Regions from separate parts of the Mesorhizobium sp. C120A genome, predicted to be linked through region 1. Evidence: riboswitches for the same ligand, from Rfam matches in the RefSeq annotation. Region 1 holds a riboswitch; each other region holds the start of a gene.
The links. Region 1 has a riboswitch for cobalamin ahead of metE (5-methyltetrahydropteroyltriglutamate--homocysteine S-methyltransferase). Riboswitches for the same ligand answer to the same signal wherever they lie in the genome.
Positions count from the first base shown of each region.

Region 2: linked by a shared signal. The riboswitch ahead of NL532_RS14710 (CbtB domain-containing protein) and the one ahead of metE (5-methyltetrahydropteroyltriglutamate--homocysteine S-methyltransferase) in region 1 are both predicted to bind cobalamin.
Region 3: linked by a shared signal. The riboswitch ahead of NL532_RS14475 (DUF1636 family protein) and the one ahead of metE (5-methyltetrahydropteroyltriglutamate--homocysteine S-methyltransferase) in region 1 are both predicted to bind cobalamin.

Region 1 is NZ_CP100476.1:6,166,565-6,169,823, reverse strand. Features, by position in the region: gene metE (5-methyltetrahydropteroyltriglutamate--homocysteine S-methyltransferase) at 1-1,761, opposite strand, end outside; cobalamin riboswitch at 1,856-2,057, opposite strand; gene NL532_RS29960 (adenosine kinase) at 2,466-3,259, opposite strand, start outside.
Region 2 is NZ_CP100476.1:3,039,541-3,042,799, reverse strand. Features, by position in the region: gene cobO (cob(I)yrinic acid a,c-diamide adenosyltransferase) at 1-292, opposite strand, end outside; gene cobU (bifunctional adenosylcobinamide kinase/adenosylcobinamide-phosphate guanylyltransferase) at 294-806, opposite strand; gene NL532_RS14715 (CbtA family protein) at 799-1,602, opposite strand; gene NL532_RS14710 (CbtB domain-containing protein) at 1,618-1,797, opposite strand; cobalamin riboswitch at 1,834-2,029, opposite strand; gene NL532_RS14705 (gamma-glutamylcyclotransferase) at 2,097-2,789, opposite strand; gene NL532_RS14700 (aromatic ring-hydroxylating oxygenase subunit alpha) at 2,926-3,259, shown strand, end outside.
Region 3 is NZ_CP100476.1:2,993,197-2,996,455, forward strand. Features, by position in the region: gene cobW (cobalamin biosynthesis protein CobW) at 1-876, opposite strand, end outside; gene NL532_RS14475 (DUF1636 family protein) at 879-1,307, opposite strand; cobalamin riboswitch at 1,346-1,552, opposite strand; gene NL532_RS32205 (DUF6348 family protein) at 1,611-1,838, opposite strand; gene NL532_RS14480 (DUF6348 family protein) at 1,744-2,304, opposite strand; gene NL532_RS14485 (winged helix-turn-helix domain-containing protein) at 2,334-3,259, opposite strand, start outside.

The DNA.
Region 1 (3,259 bases):
GTTGAGAATGGTCACTGGGCCTGTGAGCATTCCCTTCACGGGCTTTTCCGTAAGCGACTGGGCGAATTGCCACCAGCGCACCGTCATCGGATTGCGCCTCGATACGTCCCCGAAGATGATGGGGGGACGCACGTAGCGCGACCCATAGCTTTGCACCCAGGCATGCTGAGTGAAGGCGAAGCCGGACAGCTGCTCGCCGAAATGCTGTACCATATCGTTTCGTTCGAACTCACCGTGCACCAGCACGTCCAGCCCGATCTCTTCCTGCCAACGAATTGCTGACTCGATCTCCTTCTTCAGGAAAATCTCGTAGTCGACATAACTGAGCTGGCCCTTCGCATGAGCGGACCGCGCGCGGCGTACCTGCGGCGTCTGCGGGAAGGACCCGATTGTCGTCGTCGGGAACGGCGGCAGCCCGAGCGTGCCGGCCTGGACTCTGGAGCGCTCGCCAAAAGCGCTCTCTCGTCGTTTCATGCTATGGTCAATGCTGGCGATCCGCCCCTCAACAAGCGGGTCATGGATCTTCGTGGACGTCAAGCGAGTGGCGGCAGCCTCGGCAGAAGCTTTCAACGCGGCTGCCACCGCATCCCTGCCTTTGGAAAGGGCCCGGGCCAGCAAGACCAGCTCGTCGGTCTTCTGGGCCGCGAAGGCGAGCCACGACCTGATGTCGGCCTCGAGTTCCGTCTCCATGCGCAGGTCAATCGGCACATGCAGCATCGAGCAAGAAGGCGCAATTTCGACGCGGTCCAAGGGCCAGCCGGCGACGATCGGTTTGATGCGGTCGAGAATGGCGGGCAGGTTCGCACGCCAGACGTTGCGGCCATCGATCAAGCCGAGCGAGAGCACCAGATCCTTCGGAGCGAGCCGACCCACCGTTTCCAGCTGCTCGGGAGCGCGCACGAGATCAATATGCAGGCCGGCCAGGGGCAGAGAAACCGCGGTTTCGAGATTGTCTCCCAGCGACCCGAAATACGTAGCCAGCATGATCTTCAGCTCGGGCGCGGCTTTCGACAGCTGGCCATAGGCGAATTCGAACGCAGCTCGTTCGTTCGGGTTCAGATCGAGGACAAGCGCTGGCTCATCGATCTGCACCCAGTCGGCTCCCGACAGCTTCAGCCTCTGCAGGACTTGCTCGTAAACGGGCAGCAGCCGCGGTAGGAGCGCGATGGGACCGAACCCTTCGGCACGCGATTTCGCCAGCTTGAGGAAGGTGATAGGTCCAAGGATGACTGGGCGTGTGTGTATGCCGAGAGCTTTAGCCTCGAGGAAGTAATCGACCGGCTTCGATGACGAGAGGGCGAACGTCTGATCATCATCGAGTTCCGGCACAATGTAGTGGTAGTTGGTGTCAAACCACTTGGTCATTTCCATCGCGGTTACACCAGGTCCATGAGCCTCCTCCTGGTGACCAGCGTGTCCACAATCCTCCGTCTGACCCTGGTTGCCGCGCGCCATTGCGAAGTAGATGTCAAGTGGGACCTCGCCGCTATTCCAGCCGTACCGGGATGGAATGGCCCCGACCATGGCTGCGGTGTCGAGCACATGGTCGTAAAGCGAGAAGTCGTTCGACGGGATTTTCGACACGCCGCGATCGCGCTGCTCTTCCCAGCTAGCGGCTCGGAGCGCCTTCGACGTCGCAAGAAGGTCGCCAGCGGACGATGTTCCGGACCAGTAGCTTTCGAGGGCGAATTTCAGTTCTCGCCGACGACCGAAGCGCGGCACGCCGAGCGTTGCTACAGGAATTTGCTGAGAGACAGTCATGTCATACCCCGATGATTGGGGCGTCGGTGACAAGGAAGGCGCTAGCAGGCCGGCATCAACGCCGGGTTGCAGCGGCCACCGAGACACCCCGCCCGTGGACGTAATTCGCGTGGCAGGTCTCCTGGCTCGCGGGGTCATAGCCTCTACCCGTCTTCCTGAGGGTATTCGCCTCAGTGACGTGATTGGGGTTGGCTCGCCGCTAACAGTTGCGGGGGCAGCGCCGGCATCGCACCGGCTTCCCTCTTAGCTCCGCTGCGGCAGCGCCGCACGCGAGAACCACGACACGCAGACAATCACAGCAGTTCGCTCTTTTGTCAATGACGCATAACGAAATGTTTATGTCGTTATGTGATCGCGCTTTTACGCCTTTGTCTAGCATTGTGAAATATTCAGTCTGCTGCCCGCATTCGGCATCGTGGGACGTGATCGCAAGTCAAGTCCGACGGACGCCGCGAGTTCTCCGTTACCTCAGGAACCTTACTGGCCTTCCCCAAGCTGAGCTTCTGGAAAATGCTGGTGACGATCTGGATGACGGTGAATGCCGTCATGGCAAGCACGCCTTGCACCGCTCCTCCAGCGAGCTTCACGGCAGCAGCATGGGTCAGTTCTCCGAAGCGAATGGCTGTCGCTATCAGCGAGCTTTGACACAGTTCCGCCACTGCGGTCATCGCGTCAGTAGGGCGGCTGGTTAGTTGCCGGCGCATCTACAGCAACCCAGCCCCTTCCGCCTCGCGGCGCAAATTCTGCCTTGGCCTTGGGCCGATCTGCTGGATCACCAGGCCGGCCGCCAGCGAGCCAAGGTCGCCGCAGGTCTTGAGGTTGCGGCCCTGCGTGTAGCCATGCAGGAAACCGGCGGCGTAGAGGTCGCCGGCGCCGGTGGTGTCGACCAACTCCTTGATGGCGGTCGCCTCGATGACCACGGTCTCGTCGCCGCGCACGATCACCGAGCCTTTTTCGGAACGGGTGACGGCGGCAATCTTGCAGTCCTTGCGGATCTGAGCCAGCGCCTCGTCGAAGGATTTTGTCTGGTAGAGCGACTTGATCTCGTGGCTGTTGGCAAAGACGATGTCGACAGTGCCCGAGCGCATCAGCTCGAGGAACTCGTCCCGGTAGCGGTCGACGCAGAACGAATCCGACAACGTCATCGACACTTCGCGTCCGGCCTCGTGTGCGAGCTTCGCCGTCTGCCGGATCGCCTCCTTGGCGCGCGGCGGATCCCACAGATAGCCCTCGAAATAGGTAACCTTGGCGCCGGATGCCTTGTCGGCCTCGACATCCTCAGGGCCAAGCTCGACGCAGGCGCCGAGATAGGTGTTCATCGAGCGCTCGCCGTCGGGCGTGACGAAGATCATAGAGCGCGCCGTCGGCGGCTCGCCCTTGAGCGGCCTGGTGTCGAAGGCGACACCCTGTGCATGGATATCGTGCGCATAGATTTCGCCCAGCGCATCGTTGGAGACCTTGCCGAAGAAGGCGGCGCGTCCGCCGAAGCTGGCTACGC
Region 2 (3,259 bases), 3.1 Mb from region 1:
CCTCGCCCATCGTGTGCCAGACGACGCGGTCGCCAAACGCCGCGAAGGCATCCTTCTCGCCGGTGTGCCATTTGCCCTTGATGAACTGGACCATTCCGACGCGCTTGCCATAGCCGAGCATGCGCAGCGCCAGCCCGAAGGCAGCCGTGGTCTTGCCCTTGCCGGGTCCGGTGTTGACGATCAGCAGCCCCTTCTCGACCGTCTTTTCCGCGACCTCGGCGTCCTGCACCGCCTTGCGCTTGGCCATCTTGGCGCGATGGCGCTCTTCGTCTTTTGTGTCGATATCGGTCATCTCATTTCACCTTGAGCGGCAGCCCCGCCACCATCAGAAGCACCATATCAGCTACGACCGCGATCTGCTGGTTGAGCCGGCCGGCGGCATCGCGGAACCGGCGTGCCAGCGCATTGTCGGGCACGATGCCTTGTCCGACTTCGTTGGAGACCACGAACCACGGTCCGCGCGGCCGCGAAAGCACATCGGCCAGCCGCCGGCACTCCCCCTCCAGATCATGATCGGCCAGCATATGATTGGTTAGCCAAAGCGTCAGGCAGTCGACAAGCACCGGCTGGTTGTCCGGCAATGCCTCGAGCGCACCTGCAAGATCAAGCGGGGCATCGATGGTCGCCCATCCCTCGCCGCGGCGCGAGCGGTGCTGCGCGATGCGCTCGCGCATTTCGCCGTCATAGGCTTGCGCGGTGGCGATATAGGCCCATGGGGGCGGCAACGCCGTTGCCAAAGTTTCGGCATGCGCGCTCTTGCCGGAGCGCGCACCGCCGATGATGAAGGTCAAACTGCGATCAGGCAAAGCTGTCGCGCAGGCTGGTCGCGGTGCCGGTGAAGCGCGCGCGCACTATGCCGACAACTGCGCCGAGCACCAGCCAGAACACCAGATTGGTCAGCGTCACCGCCACCACGAACTGATGATGCAGGCCCTCCGGGATCGGCGTTACGAAACTGTCAGGCTGCGGCGCGCCGACAATATGCGGGGCGACGATCAGGACGACGGCGAGCACGGTCAGGGGCGCCGACGTGCGGAAGGTGATAAGGGCAAGACCGATCGCGGTTGCCATCACCGTTGCCCACCACCAGATCTGGCGCTGTATGAGATCGGCCGCCGGCATTGCCGGCAGTTCCGGCGGCAGGCCGAGGCCCGGCGCCAGCGTGAACACGGCAAAGCCGGCCAGGCCCCAGAACACGCCCTGGCGCCAGCTGCCGATGCCGCCGGCGAATTCGGAAACCGCCACCAGGACCAGCGCGAAACCGATGCCGGTGACGATATTGGCGACGACACTGAAGGCGAAACGCTCGAAGCCGTCGGCCGGCGCCCAGCCTTCGTCCTCCGCCGGCGCGGCTGCTTCAGCCGGGGCTGCGCTGCTCACGGCATTTTCCGCCGGCGCGGCGGTGCTCATGGCATTGGTGTCCGCAGCGTTGGCGGCGGGCGCCGCGGCATGCTCATGCTCATGGCCGCCATTAGCCTTTTCGTAGACCTCCGCCTTGAGGATCAGCGGCACGGTGGCGTAGGCCTGCATGCAGGCGAGAGCGACACCCGCCACGAGCCCTGCGATCGCCGCGATGAACACGACGTTGCGAAACAGGTTCATGATGTCAGATCCTCGTCAGTGGCAGGGAAACGCCATCGAATGGCGATAGTCGTGCGCCGCATTGTGGACCGCATCGATATGCGAGAAACCGACAACGCCGACGACGAAAATGCCCAGAAACGCGCTAAGCACGAGCTGCATGAAGCGCGACTGCGAGGAGACGGAAGCGCCGAGGGAGACGGAAGCGGTATTCATATCTTGTCCTTTCGCCCTCCACCCGAGGGCATCGAAGTCAGTTCCCTGTCGCCGGCAGGTCTCCTGGCTCGCGGATCAGCGCCCTTCCCCACCTTCCCGAAGAAAAAATCCTCAGTGGCTTGGAGAGGACTACCGCACACAGTTGCGGGGGCAGCCACGGCATTGGGCAACAAGTCAGCCCTCACCGCATTCCCTCTTGGTCCCTAACGGAACCGACGACATGCATGACTATAGGCTGAAACGGCCGCATCCGGCAAACCAAATTCCGCCGGCCAACAGCGCGAATGCGCCATGCGGCGTTACGGGTTCAACGCGGTGATCCGCTCGGCAACCAGCCGCTGCAGCCGCCACAGATGGCGATCGTGAATGCCGCGCTCTTCAAGGTTTTTCACCGTGTTGTAGAGATAGTCGGCGCCCGACCCCCAGTGCCCGCAGGACGTTGCCAGCCTTTCGACGACCTTGCCCTCGTCGAGCGGCCCTGAATAGGTCAGGCCGTTGCGGTTGATGACGAAGGCCAATGCCCTGAGCGGTCCGGCCTCGCTTGCAAGCTTCAGCATGCGCGGCCGGTAGCTTGTCGGCTTCAGCGTGACTTCGCGCCGGAAAAGCCGGCCCAACTGCCCGCGCCGGTTACTTTCGGTCAGCCGGAAGGCGACGCCCTTGCATTGTCCGCCACGGTCCAGCGCCATCATCAGGCCGGGGCTGTCCTTGGTGCCGCGCCAGCGCGTCATGTTCATGCAAAAAGACCGATGCCAGCCGCGCGCCAGCGCAACGCGGTCCTCGACATAATCTATTTCCGGTTTCCAGATCAGCGATCCATAGCCGAACAGCCATAGCGGTTCGCTATCCGGGAGTTCGACCTGCAATTCATCCAGCAGCGCGTCATAGTCGGCGTCATCGAGATGCATCGCGTCCGGATCCGGCCCGGGGTCCCTGATCTCGCGCCAGCAGCGCGCGACCAGCTCCGGCGTAAGCGACATCTGTCGTGCGGCCAATTTCCGAATCCCCCCAATTTCCGAATGTCCCATGTCCACGACATGATTATGCGCCGCGCCTGCAACCGGCAATGCGGCACTCTGATTGACAAACGATCTGCCGGGGTGTCGGCTGACGCTTCATAGGAAGCCAGCCATGCATCCCAACCCGAGCGAGCGCGACCCCTATAACGGCCTGAGCCGGGCCGAACCGACGCTACCGTCGTCGGCCTATTGGGATAGCGAGGCTTACCAGCGCGATCTCGACGCCATCTGGTACAAAAGCTGGCTGCTCGTCTGCCGCGAGGCCGATCTTGCCCAGCCTTTGGCATTCAGGACATTCCGCGTTGGCACACAGGAAATCGTCGTGCTCCGCGACGACACCGGCGAGTTGCGCGCCTTCCACAACACCTGCCGGCATCGCGGCTCGCAGCTTTGCCAGGAAAGCGAGGGCCGGCTGAAAGCGCGGCTCATCACTTGCCCCTACCACG
Region 3 (3,259 bases), 3.2 Mb from region 1:
TTTTACACGCAACACGTTTTCCTGTTCGGCGGCGGTGGCGACGCGCTTGGCCAGGTCGTCGGGATTGGCGATCGAGGGGATGTCGACGATGAAGGTGTCGAAATCGTCATGCTCGTGATCGAAGGCGCCGTCATGGTGCGACTTGCGGTTCTCGATGTCGTCTTCGACGGCGAGACCGAGGCCAAGCAGCACCGACGGGTCGACCTTGCCATGCGCAGTCGGCACGATTTTTACCGCGCGAGCGGAATGCTCATTGATGATGGCGTTGGCGCGGGCCGAACCGGCTGAATCCATCAAATCGCTTTTCGACAGGATGATCAGGTCGGCGCAGGCGATCTGGTCCTCGAAGACTTCTTCGACCGGATCGTCGTGGTCGAGCGTTTCGTCCTGAGCGCGCTGTGCCTGCAACGCGTCCATGTCGTTGGCGACGCGGCCTTCGGCCAGCGCCGGGCCGTCGACCACGGCGATGACGCCATCGACGGTCACCCGGCTCTTCACGCTTGGCCACTGGAACGCCTGGACCAGCGGCTTGGGCAGAGCGAGGCCCGAGGTCTCGATCAGGATGTGGTCGACCCTCGGTGTCAGCGCGAGGATCTTGTCGAGGGCGGGCACGAAATCGTCGGCGACTGTACAGCAGATGCAGCCATTGGCGAGTTCGACGATGTTTTCCTCGGGGCAGGTGTCGATGCCGCAGCCTTTCAGGATTTCCCCGTCGATGCCGATGTCGCCGAACTCGTTGACGATGATGGCGATGCGCTTGCCGCCGGCATTTTCCAGGAGATGGCGGACCAGCGTCGTCTTGCCGGCGCCGAGGAAGCCTGTAACGACAGTGCAGGGAACACGGGAGAGGTTGGCGGCCGGGTTTGAAGCGTTCATCGTCAGTCCTTCAGCATGTCGAGGGGTGGGATGCGGGCAACGAGGCCGCGCTTGAGGCTATCGGGCCGGCCGCGCCACGGGATGAGGCCGTCGGCCGAAGTCGCGAAGAGCTTTGCGCCGGTAACGAGGTCGGCGCCGCTGGTTGCGGTCAGATCGCCGAAGACATAGCTCCAGCAGCCATCGCGCAGGATCGCGGCGCTGAGCCTGCGCTTGCAATTGCCGAGGCATTCGACGGTGCGGACGCGGATGTTGTCATCCGCTGCGGCGAGGCGCGTGTCGTCGGCCAGAAGTTCGCCGGCGCGAGGATGGGCGTCGGAACCGGTTTCATCGCGGCAGGAGGCGCAGACGATCACGGTCACGCCGGTCAACGCGTCGCCATCGGCGGACGAAACATCCGCTGTGCCAGCCGAAAAACTGCTGTTCTGGTCCAAAAACCGGGCTCCTTGCCCGGAAACCCGCCAGGCGATCGGATACTTTGTCTCAGACGGCAGGTCTCCTGGCTCGCGAGTCATTGCCTTGGTTAGCCGCCTTCCCGGTGTTACCCAGTGGCTTTCGGCCTTGGCTCTTCGCTTACAGTTGCGGGGACAGCCGCGGATTTGGGATTTTTTCGTCCCGCACCGCATTCCCTCTTGGCCCTTGCCGTTGCGGGCAGGGGACCGTCTGGAGCGGATTTAGGCTTTTGCAGGCAGCGGTGTCAACGCACGGCTACGACATGGCGATGTCGGCAGGGGCTGTCATGTCCCGGCTTCCGGCAGTGCCAGGATGACCTGTCGGATAGCTTGATAGCCATCGCTATAGTCCCAGTCATGACCGACAGCCAGATTCTGTCCCTCATGCCAAACCGCGTTGTCCAGAAGGACTTCGGCACTAATCAGCGTGCCCTTCAAGCCTGCCAGAAAGGTCCGGACAAAATGGCTTCCGGGGGGGTACCGAAGCTGTGAACAGCTTTTCCAGCTTGGCATAGAATGCTGGATAGCCTGGTGTCAGCGAGCATAGCTCGGTTGTGGCCTGGGAAATGACCGGGCCGCTATAGATTTTCCAGCGGGCATCTTTTCGCCAGATCTTCCAACTGGCGCTGCTTCGCTGCCAAAGCTCTATTTCGGCCTGCATGTTCTCGCAGACGTGATCGGCCAGTCCCTCAATGGCCACATGGAAAACACCACGGAGAAACTTTTCAAACGCCTGGTTCAGTTCCTGTTCGCGCGTGTCGCCGAAGCCAGCAAAGGATTCAATGACCGGCTGAACATCAAGCAGCGGAGAAAAAATGTAGATTTCCAGGACCAGCCGGTCAGAACTCGTCTCGAACACCTCAGCCTCAAACCGAAGCTGCTTCGATTGGAGCATGACGTCCCTATCTCTGCGGACTGCATCTATTCCATGCGCAATGAGGGCGCCATGGATCATGTCGAGCACTTTGTCCGATGCCATTGCACAACCTACGAGGCTTATTGAGGCGTCTATGACAGACGCTGCAAGGGTTGGCCATCTCTCTCGCTAGCCAATGCCGGCCCCAGATTGCCGGCCGGCGTCACTTCGATGCGCTCAAGGCCAAGCCAGCCCTGCATCTCCTTTAGTTCCTCGAAAAGCTGTGCGGTGGTCTCAGGCGGTGCGCCTGCTTCGGCATAGGCGGCGTGGACGCGTAAGACACTCGCAGGCCGGTCGGCCTTGAGGTCGACGCGGGCGACGATCTTGTCGCCGAGCAAGAAAGGCAGCACGTAATAGCCATATTGCCGCTTGTCGGCCGGGGTGTAGATCTCGATGCGGTAGCGGAAATCGAAGAGACGCTCGGTGCGCGCGCGCTCGAAGACCACCGGATCGAAGGGGGCCAGCAAGGCGCGGGCCTCGATCTTTCGCGGCAGGCGGGCGTCCCTATAGAGGTAAGCCGGCTTGTCCCAACCTTCGACGTTTACCGGCAGCAACTCGCCCATCTCGACCAGTTCCTCCAACCGGCCCTTCATGTCGGCCGGCGACAAGCGGAAATAATCGCGCAGGTCACCCGACGTCGCGATGCCGTGGGCGCGGGCAGAAATGCGCAGCAATTCGCGGTGCGCGTCCTCGGCGGCCGGCACCGGCAGATCGAGGATCGCCTGCGGCAGCACGCGCTCGGGCAGGTCATAGAAGCGTTCGAAGCCACGGCGGTGCGCCGTGGTGATGCGTCCGGCCCAGAAGAGCCATTCGAAGGCGTGCTTGGCGTGGCTCCAGCCCCACCAGCCGCCCGAACCTTTCTGGCCTTCCAGTGCCGAAGCGGCAATCGGGCCGCGCTCGGCGACCGCGCGGTAGATCTCTTCGATATAGGCGGCGTGCTCGCGGCCCCATTTGGCGAGGCCGAGATACATTTCGTCGCCTTGCTCGGCCCGCTGCATGCGCCAGCGCATCAGCGGGT